3 regions of the Variovorax sp. 10N412 genome follow, and region 1 is predicted to be linked to each of the others. Evidence: riboswitches for the same ligand, from Rfam matches in the RefSeq annotation. Region 1 holds a riboswitch; each other region holds the start of a gene.
What was found. A riboswitch is a leader RNA that binds a small molecule or an ion and turns the genes downstream of it on or off. The one in region 1 is predicted to bind glycine.

Region 1 (2,257 bases):
TGCTCTCGGCCGAGCCGCTGGCCATGGCGCGCGTGAAGCGCACCACCGACGCGAAGGGCTGGCAGCTCGACCGGCTGCACGATTTCTCGGGCTATGCGCAGTCCCTCAAGAAAGAAGACACCGGCACCGCGAGCGACACCGGCGACAAGCGCGACATGCGCCTGTCGCTCGCGCCCGCGCTCTACCCGCTGGCCGAAAGCAAGTGGGCCGTGGCCGTGCTGCAGACCGTGTCGGAGATGTACTCGGGCGGCGGCGCCTCGTTCGACACTGCCGACTTCGTGCCGCTCGAAGGCGGCAAGGCCTTGCACGAAGGCATTCCCTTCTCGTGCTTCAAGATGATCCGCGCCTGCTTCAGCGAGAAGGACTACAAGACCTCGAAGCACTGCCATGACGAAAGCAAAGGCAGCCTGCGCATCGTGTACGGCGAGGCCGCCAGACCCGGCGCGCCCTACGACTGGCAGTACACGTGGCTGCAGAGCGAGTGGCCGCAGAACGAGCCGCAGCGCGCCGCCACCACCACGCGCATCCGCTTCACCGCCAAGACCACCGAGCGTGCGGACTTCTGCGGCGGACCGCAGTAGGCACCGAAGACTTCTCGCGCATTGCTGCGTTTTGGCACGCAATCTGCTTTGAGAAGTTCATCCAGGAGAAATGCCGGCTCGATGCTTCGAGTTAGTGCATTACCGAAGGCGATGGCCCAGAACGCTCAGGTCCCAAGACTGGATTTTTTCTAACGCTGGAGAGCGCTGACCGACCCCTTGCAGGGGCCGAGGGCAGCCGCCGAAGGGGCAAGCCCTGTGCGATGTGCGCGCAGGGTGAATCTCTCAGGCAAAAGGACAGCAGGGGCACGCCGCGCACAGAGCGCGGGGGTGCCCTTGTTCGCTTCCGGAGCCGCTTTCTTTCATGACCTGTTTCCCGCAACGCCGCACGACGAATGTCTTTCCTGGCGTTGCACGTGCTCGCGTCCCTCTTTTTCAACCGGAGAACTGACCCATGCTGATGAAACGACAACTGAAAGCCATGTTCGTGGGCGCGCTGCTGGCCGCAGCGGCGGCCACCGCCTTCGCACAGGACGCTGGCAAGGTGCTGCGCCTGGTGCCGCAGTCCGACCTGAAGATCCTCGACCCGATCTGGACCACCGCCTTCATCACGCGCAACCACGGCTACATGGTGTACGACACGCTCTTCGGCGTGGACGAACAAGGCAAGGTGCATCCGCAGATGGTCGACAAGTACACGACCAGTCCCGACGGCAAGACCTGGACCTTCACGCTGCGCAAGAGCCTGGCCTTCCATGACGGCAAGCCCGTCACCTCGGAAGACGTCATTGCGTCGCTCAAGCGCTGGGGCCAGCGCGACGGGCTGGGCCAGAAGATGTTCACCGCGCTCGACAAGGCCGAGGCCGTGGACGCCAACACCTTCAGGCTGGTGTTCAAGGACACCTTCGGCATGGTGCTCGACGCGCTGAGCAAGCCGTCGTCGAACCCGCCGTTCATCATGCCCGCGCGCGTGGCGGCCACGCCCGCCGACAAGCAGATCGACGACGCCACCGGCTCCGGCCCCTACATCTTCAAGAAGGACGAGTACCGCCCCGGCGAGAAGATCGTCTACCTGAAGAACACCAGGTACGTGCCGCGCACCGAGGCGCCCTCGGGCACTGCGGGCGGCAAGAACGTGTACGTCGACCGCATGGAATGGATCATCCTGAAGGACGCGCAGACGCAGGCCAACGCACTGGCCAACGGCGAGGTCGACATGATCGAGTGGGTGCCCTCCGAGCAGTACACCGCGCTGAAGAACAACCCGGCCATCACGCTCGACAGCCCGGTGGCCAAGGGCTCGTTCGCGCTGCACCTGAACCACTTCATTCCGCCCTTCGACAACCCCAAGATCGCGCAGGCCGCGTTCATGGCCATCAACCAGGAAGCGCTGATGCGCGCGCAACTGGTGCACAAGGAGCTCTACAACAGCTGCGCCTCCATCTACCCGTGCGGCTCGGCCTATGCCTCCGACAAGACCGGCTACTTCACCGGCAAGCCGCAGTTCGAAAAGGCGAAGGCGCTGCTCAAGGAAGCCGGCTACGACGGCAAGCCCGTCGTGCTCATGTACCCGGCCGACTTTGCGGTGCTGAACAAGTTTCCGCCGGTGATGGCGCAGCTGCTCAAGCAGGCCGGCTTCAACGTCGACATGCAGTCGATGGACTGGCCCACGCTGGTCACGCGCCGCGCCAAGAAAGACCCGGTCGACAAGGGCGGCT
Region 2 (2,257 bases), on a different contig from region 1:
AGGCCGCTGGTGACGACGCCGATGTCGTGGCCCTCGAAGGACTGCAGCACCGTGCCGTCGCGCACCGGAATGCGTTCGAGCGCCACGAGGCCGACGCGCTTGCGCTTGAGCGTGTCGTGGTCGGTGTGGCCAGCGGCTCCCGGGGTGGCCGCGGCGAGCTGGGCCAGGATCTTCGTGGCGCCCGGAAAGCCGCCTTCGCGCGCGCCCCCGGCGCGGCGCACCTTCTGCATAGCCCAGTTGAGCGAGGCTTCGACCGGCGTGGTCGTGGTGTCGATGTCGTTGCCGTACAGGCACAGGCCGGCTTCGAGCCGCAGCGAATTGCGCGCGCCGAGGCCGACGGGCTTGACCTCGGGCTGGGCCAGCAGCAGCCGGGCCAGCGCCTCGGCGTCCTTGGCCGCCGCCGAGATCTCGAAACCGTCTTCGCCGGTGTAGCCGCTGCGGGTGACGAAGGCCGGAATGCCGCCGATCTGCACCGCGCCGCCGGTCATGAACACGAAGCGCTCGATGCCGGGCGACAGCCGCGCCAGCGTGGCCGCTGCCTGCGGGCCCTGCAGCGCGAGCAGGGCGTGGTCGGGCAGGGGCTGCACCTCGCAGCGCGCGCCGATCTTCCGCTGGATGTGCGCGATGTCGGCCACCTTGCAGGCGCCGTTGACGATCACGAAGAGCGAGCCGTTGCCTTCGTTGAAGAACATCAGGTCGTCCAGGATGCCGCCCTCGTCGTTCAGCAGCAGGCCGTAGCGCTGCTTGCCGGCGGGCAGGTCGATCACGTCGACGGGCATCAGGGTCTCGAAAGCCGCTGCGGCGTCGGGGCCGACCAGGCGCAGCTGGCCCATGTGGGAAATGTCGAACAGGCCGGCCGCGTCGCGTGTGTGCCTGTGTTCGGCCATCAGGCCGGCGGGGTACTGCACCGGCATCGAGTAGCCGGCAAAGGGCACCATGCGGGCGCCGAGCTCCACGTGGAGGTCGTACAGCGGCGTCTTGAGAAGCGCAGTGTCGGGGGCGGAAGCAGCGGAGGCAGCGGAAGAGGCCATGGGGCACTCCAAAGGGGCAGACGAAATCCATGACGCAAGCCATGGGCCACCCCTGCTGTCCGCTTTACCTGAGAGATTCGCCCCACGATCGGAGTTTGCTCCTTCGGTGGGCCGCTGCATCGTTTCCGGTACGGCGGCCTCTCTCCAGCAAGGAAACGCCGGTGTGTACCGGCGCCTTGTCAGTCCTTTTGCCTGAGCGTTCGGGAAACCCCTGCGCCTTCGGCGGCCCCGTCGCGCGGGGCTCTCTCCTGACCCGGGCGAGTGTAGTGGATCGCGGTGCGCAGGGCTTTCGCTTCAGTGAACGATTTCAGCCGGCGGCAGCAGCCGGTCGATGCGTTCGCGCAGCGATTCGGCGCGCTCCGGGCCCGCGGCTTTCTCGATTTCGCTGAGCATCAGCGCGGCGATGGTCATCATGGCCTCGCGGTCGCGCGCCTCGCGCAGGGCGTCGCGCATCTGCAGCGCGAACTTGGGGTCGCGGCGCACGAACATGCGCTCGCAGATGTCGAACAGGAACATGCGCGTGGTGGCCAGCGAGCGCTTGCCGTCGAAGCTGTCGGCCGAGGTGCTGACCTGGATCGTGTCGGCGGCGGGCACGGTCAAGGCCTGTGCCGCCTGCGCAGCCGCAGCCGCGGCGGCCTGCGGGTCTTGCAGGTAGCCCCGCTGCACCAGCGCCTGGAGCGCCTGCTCGGCCTCGTCGCGGGTGCTGAACAGCGGGCTGAAGTCGGTCAGCGAGCGGCGGCCGTCGGCCATGAGCAACAGCGCGCGCTCCCGCTGGCTGAGCGTGCGCTGGCCGCCCTGGAGTTCATCGCGGGCCTTGTCGGTCTTGGTGGGGAACATGGCAGCCACAGCTTTCGGGAGTCGAGGGCTGCAGCATCGTTGCAAGCGGTGACATCTTCATGAACCGTTTGGTTTGCACGGGCAACGGTCTTTGGCGGCGTCATCCGCCCGCGATTTCCTTGCGGATGAGCCACTGGTTGCCCACGCGTTGCAGTTCCAGCGTCTTGCGGCTTTTTTCGCGCAGCTTGTCGGCGGTGTAGGTCTGCTGAAAGCTTGCGCTGGCGGCTTGCCCGGTGACGCTGATGACGAGGTTGTCGATGTCCACGCGGATGGTGGCCTTGTCGGCGATGCGCGTGCGGCGGTCGGCTTCCCAGGCCTTGCGGTCCTGGCCGCGGGGCGGCGTGAAGTCGGGCGCATAGGTGGCCAGGTAGCGCGCCACGTCGCGCGCG
Region 3 (2,257 bases), on a different contig from region 1:
GGCGATCACGCCGGCTGCAGCACGCGCAGCCTGGGCGCTGGCATGCCGGTGAACGCGAAATCGACCTCGGGCGCCAGCCCGCTCACGATGCGCGCGATCGACTTGCCCGAGCCGCAGGCGTGCGTCCAGCCGAGCGTGCCGTGACCGGTGTTGAGGAACAGGTTCGGCAGCTTTGTCTTGCCGATCAGCGGCACGTTGCTCGGCGTGGCGGGGCGCAGGCCGGTCCAGAACTGCGCCTGCGTGGTGTCGCCGGCGCCGGGGAACAGTTCTTCGACGCGGCGCACGATGGCTTCGCAGCGCACCGGGTTCAGGTCGCGGTCGTAGCCATTGAGCTCGGCCGTGCCGGCAATGCGCAGCCGGTCTCCGGACGCCGACGTATAGCGCGAGAACACCAGCTTGAACTCGTCGTCGGTCAGCGAGACCTGGTGGGCCTTGGAAGCGTCCTTCACGGGCAGCGTCACCGAGTAGCCCTTGGCCGGGTAGATCGGCAGCCGGATGCCCAGCGGCGCGGCCAGCAGCGGGCTCAGCGAGCCCATCGCCATGACGAAGGAGTCGCCGCGGATGCGCTGGAAGCGGCCCTCGTGGTCGGTCACCTCGACGTGGTCGATCTGGCCGCCGGCTTCGCGCAGCGCGGTGACGGTGTGGCTCATGAGGAACTTCACGCCGGCCGCGGCCGCCAGCTTGGAGAGCTCGCGTGCGAAGCGGTTGGCGTCGCCCGATTCGTCTTCGGCCGTGAAGGTGGCGCCCGCCAGCTTGGGCCGGATGTGCGCGAGGGCGGGCTCGATCTTCACCGCCTCGTCGGCCGAGATGACCTGGCGCTCGCAGCCCAGCGCACGCATCTGCTCGGCGGGGGCGAGGGCGCCGTCGAACTCCTTCTGCGTCGTGTAGAAGTGCAGGATGCCCTGCGTGCGCTGGTCGTAGTCGATGCGCGTGTCGCGGCGCAACTGTTGCAAGGTGTCGCGGCTGTAGGTGCCCAGGTGCACGATCTGCGCGATGTTGTGACGGGTGCGCGCGGGCGTGCATTCACGCAGAAACTGCAGGCCCCAGAGCCATTGGCGCATGTCGGCGCGGATGCGAAACAGCAGCGGGGCGTCTTCCTTGCCCAGCCATTGCAGCACCTTGAGCGGCGCGCCGGGGTTGGCCCAGGGTTCGGCATGGCTGACGGAAATCTGCCCGCCGTTGGCAAAGCTGGTTTCGGCGGCCGGGGTGGCCTGCCGGTCGATCACGGTCACTTCGTGGCCGAGTTGCTGGAGGTAGTAGGCCGAAGTCACGCCGAGCAGGCCGGCGCCAAGAACGATCACGCGCATTTCAAATACCTTTTAAGGTTGAAGCGCTTGAACGACGGGCGTGGTGTGCTATTGAATCAATAGCAGGCAACCGGACGGCCGTGGTCCAAGTTGCCGCTCCCCCTGTCCTCGGTACCTGAGAGATTCACCCCCTGCGCCCGCAGCGGGTTTGCTCCTTCGGTGCATCGTTGCCACTGGGCGTGGTGCGATGGCTCTCCAGACGGCGTTGTCAGTTGATGCAGTACTGACCCCTTGCCGAAATCTTCTTCGAAGACCTCGTCGGGCCGACCTGAGCGTTCATGGGAGTTTGCGCCTTCGGTAGGGCCACCGGGGTGGCCCGCTCTCCTGCAGTGTGGCCGATTGTAAACACGGCCTGAAGTGAACGGTAACGCCTTGTGTTTCGGCCTGTCGGCCCAATGGGATAATCGCCAGTTGATTTGCCGCAGGGCAATTGCTTCAAACACAGGGGACCCCATGATCTTGGTTACCGGCGGCGCTGGCTTCATTGGCGCCAATTTCGTACTCGACTGGATCGCGAACAGCGACGAGCCGGTCGTGAACCTCGACAAGCTGACCTACGCGGGCAACCTCGAGACCCTCGCGTCGCTCAAGGGCAACCCGAACCACATCTTCGTGCAGGGCGACATCGGCGACAGCGCGCTGCTCGACCGCCTGCTGGCCGAGCACAAGCCGCGCGCCGTGGTCAACTTCGCCGCCGAATCGCACGTGGACCGCTCCATTCACGGCCCCGAAGACTTCGTGCAGACCAACGTGCTCGGCACCTTCCGCCTGCTCGAATCCGTGCGCGGCTTCTGGAGCGCGCTGCCTGCCGACCAGAAAAGTGCCTTCCGCTTCCTGCACGTGTCCACCGACGAGGTCTACGGCTCGCTCTCCAAGACCGACCCCGCCTTCACCGAAGAGAACAAGTACGAACCCAACAGCCCGTACTCGGCCAGCAAGGCCGCGAGCGA

Region 2: linked by a shared signal. The riboswitch ahead of gcvT (glycine cleavage system aminomethyltransferase GcvT) and the one ahead of AC1DJH_RS05025 (ABC transporter substrate-binding protein) in region 1 are both predicted to bind glycine.
Region 3: linked by a shared signal. The riboswitch ahead of AC1DJH_RS26150 (D-amino acid dehydrogenase) and the one ahead of AC1DJH_RS05025 (ABC transporter substrate-binding protein) in region 1 are both predicted to bind glycine.

Annotation. Positions count from the first base shown of each region.
Region 1 covers NZ_JBFTIO010000001.1:1,018,402-1,020,658, reverse strand. The annotation lists gene AC1DJH_RS05030 (hypothetical protein) at 1-581, shown strand, start outside; glycine riboswitch at 727-850, shown strand; gene AC1DJH_RS05025 (ABC transporter substrate-binding protein) at 1,000-2,257, shown strand, end outside.
Region 2 covers NZ_JBFTIO010000005.1:89,750-92,006, forward strand. The annotation lists gene gcvT (glycine cleavage system aminomethyltransferase GcvT) at 1-1,031, opposite strand, end outside; glycine riboswitch at 1,077-1,189, opposite strand; glycine riboswitch at 1,202-1,292, opposite strand; gene AC1DJH_RS14490 (hypothetical protein) at 1,326-1,868, opposite strand; gene AC1DJH_RS14495 (YybH family protein) at 1,969-2,257, opposite strand, start outside.
Region 3 covers NZ_JBFTIO010000015.1:93,320-95,576, forward strand. The annotation lists gene AC1DJH_RS26150 (D-amino acid dehydrogenase) at 6-1,307, opposite strand; glycine riboswitch at 1,400-1,516, opposite strand; gene rfbB (dTDP-glucose 4,6-dehydratase) at 1,761-2,257, shown strand, end outside.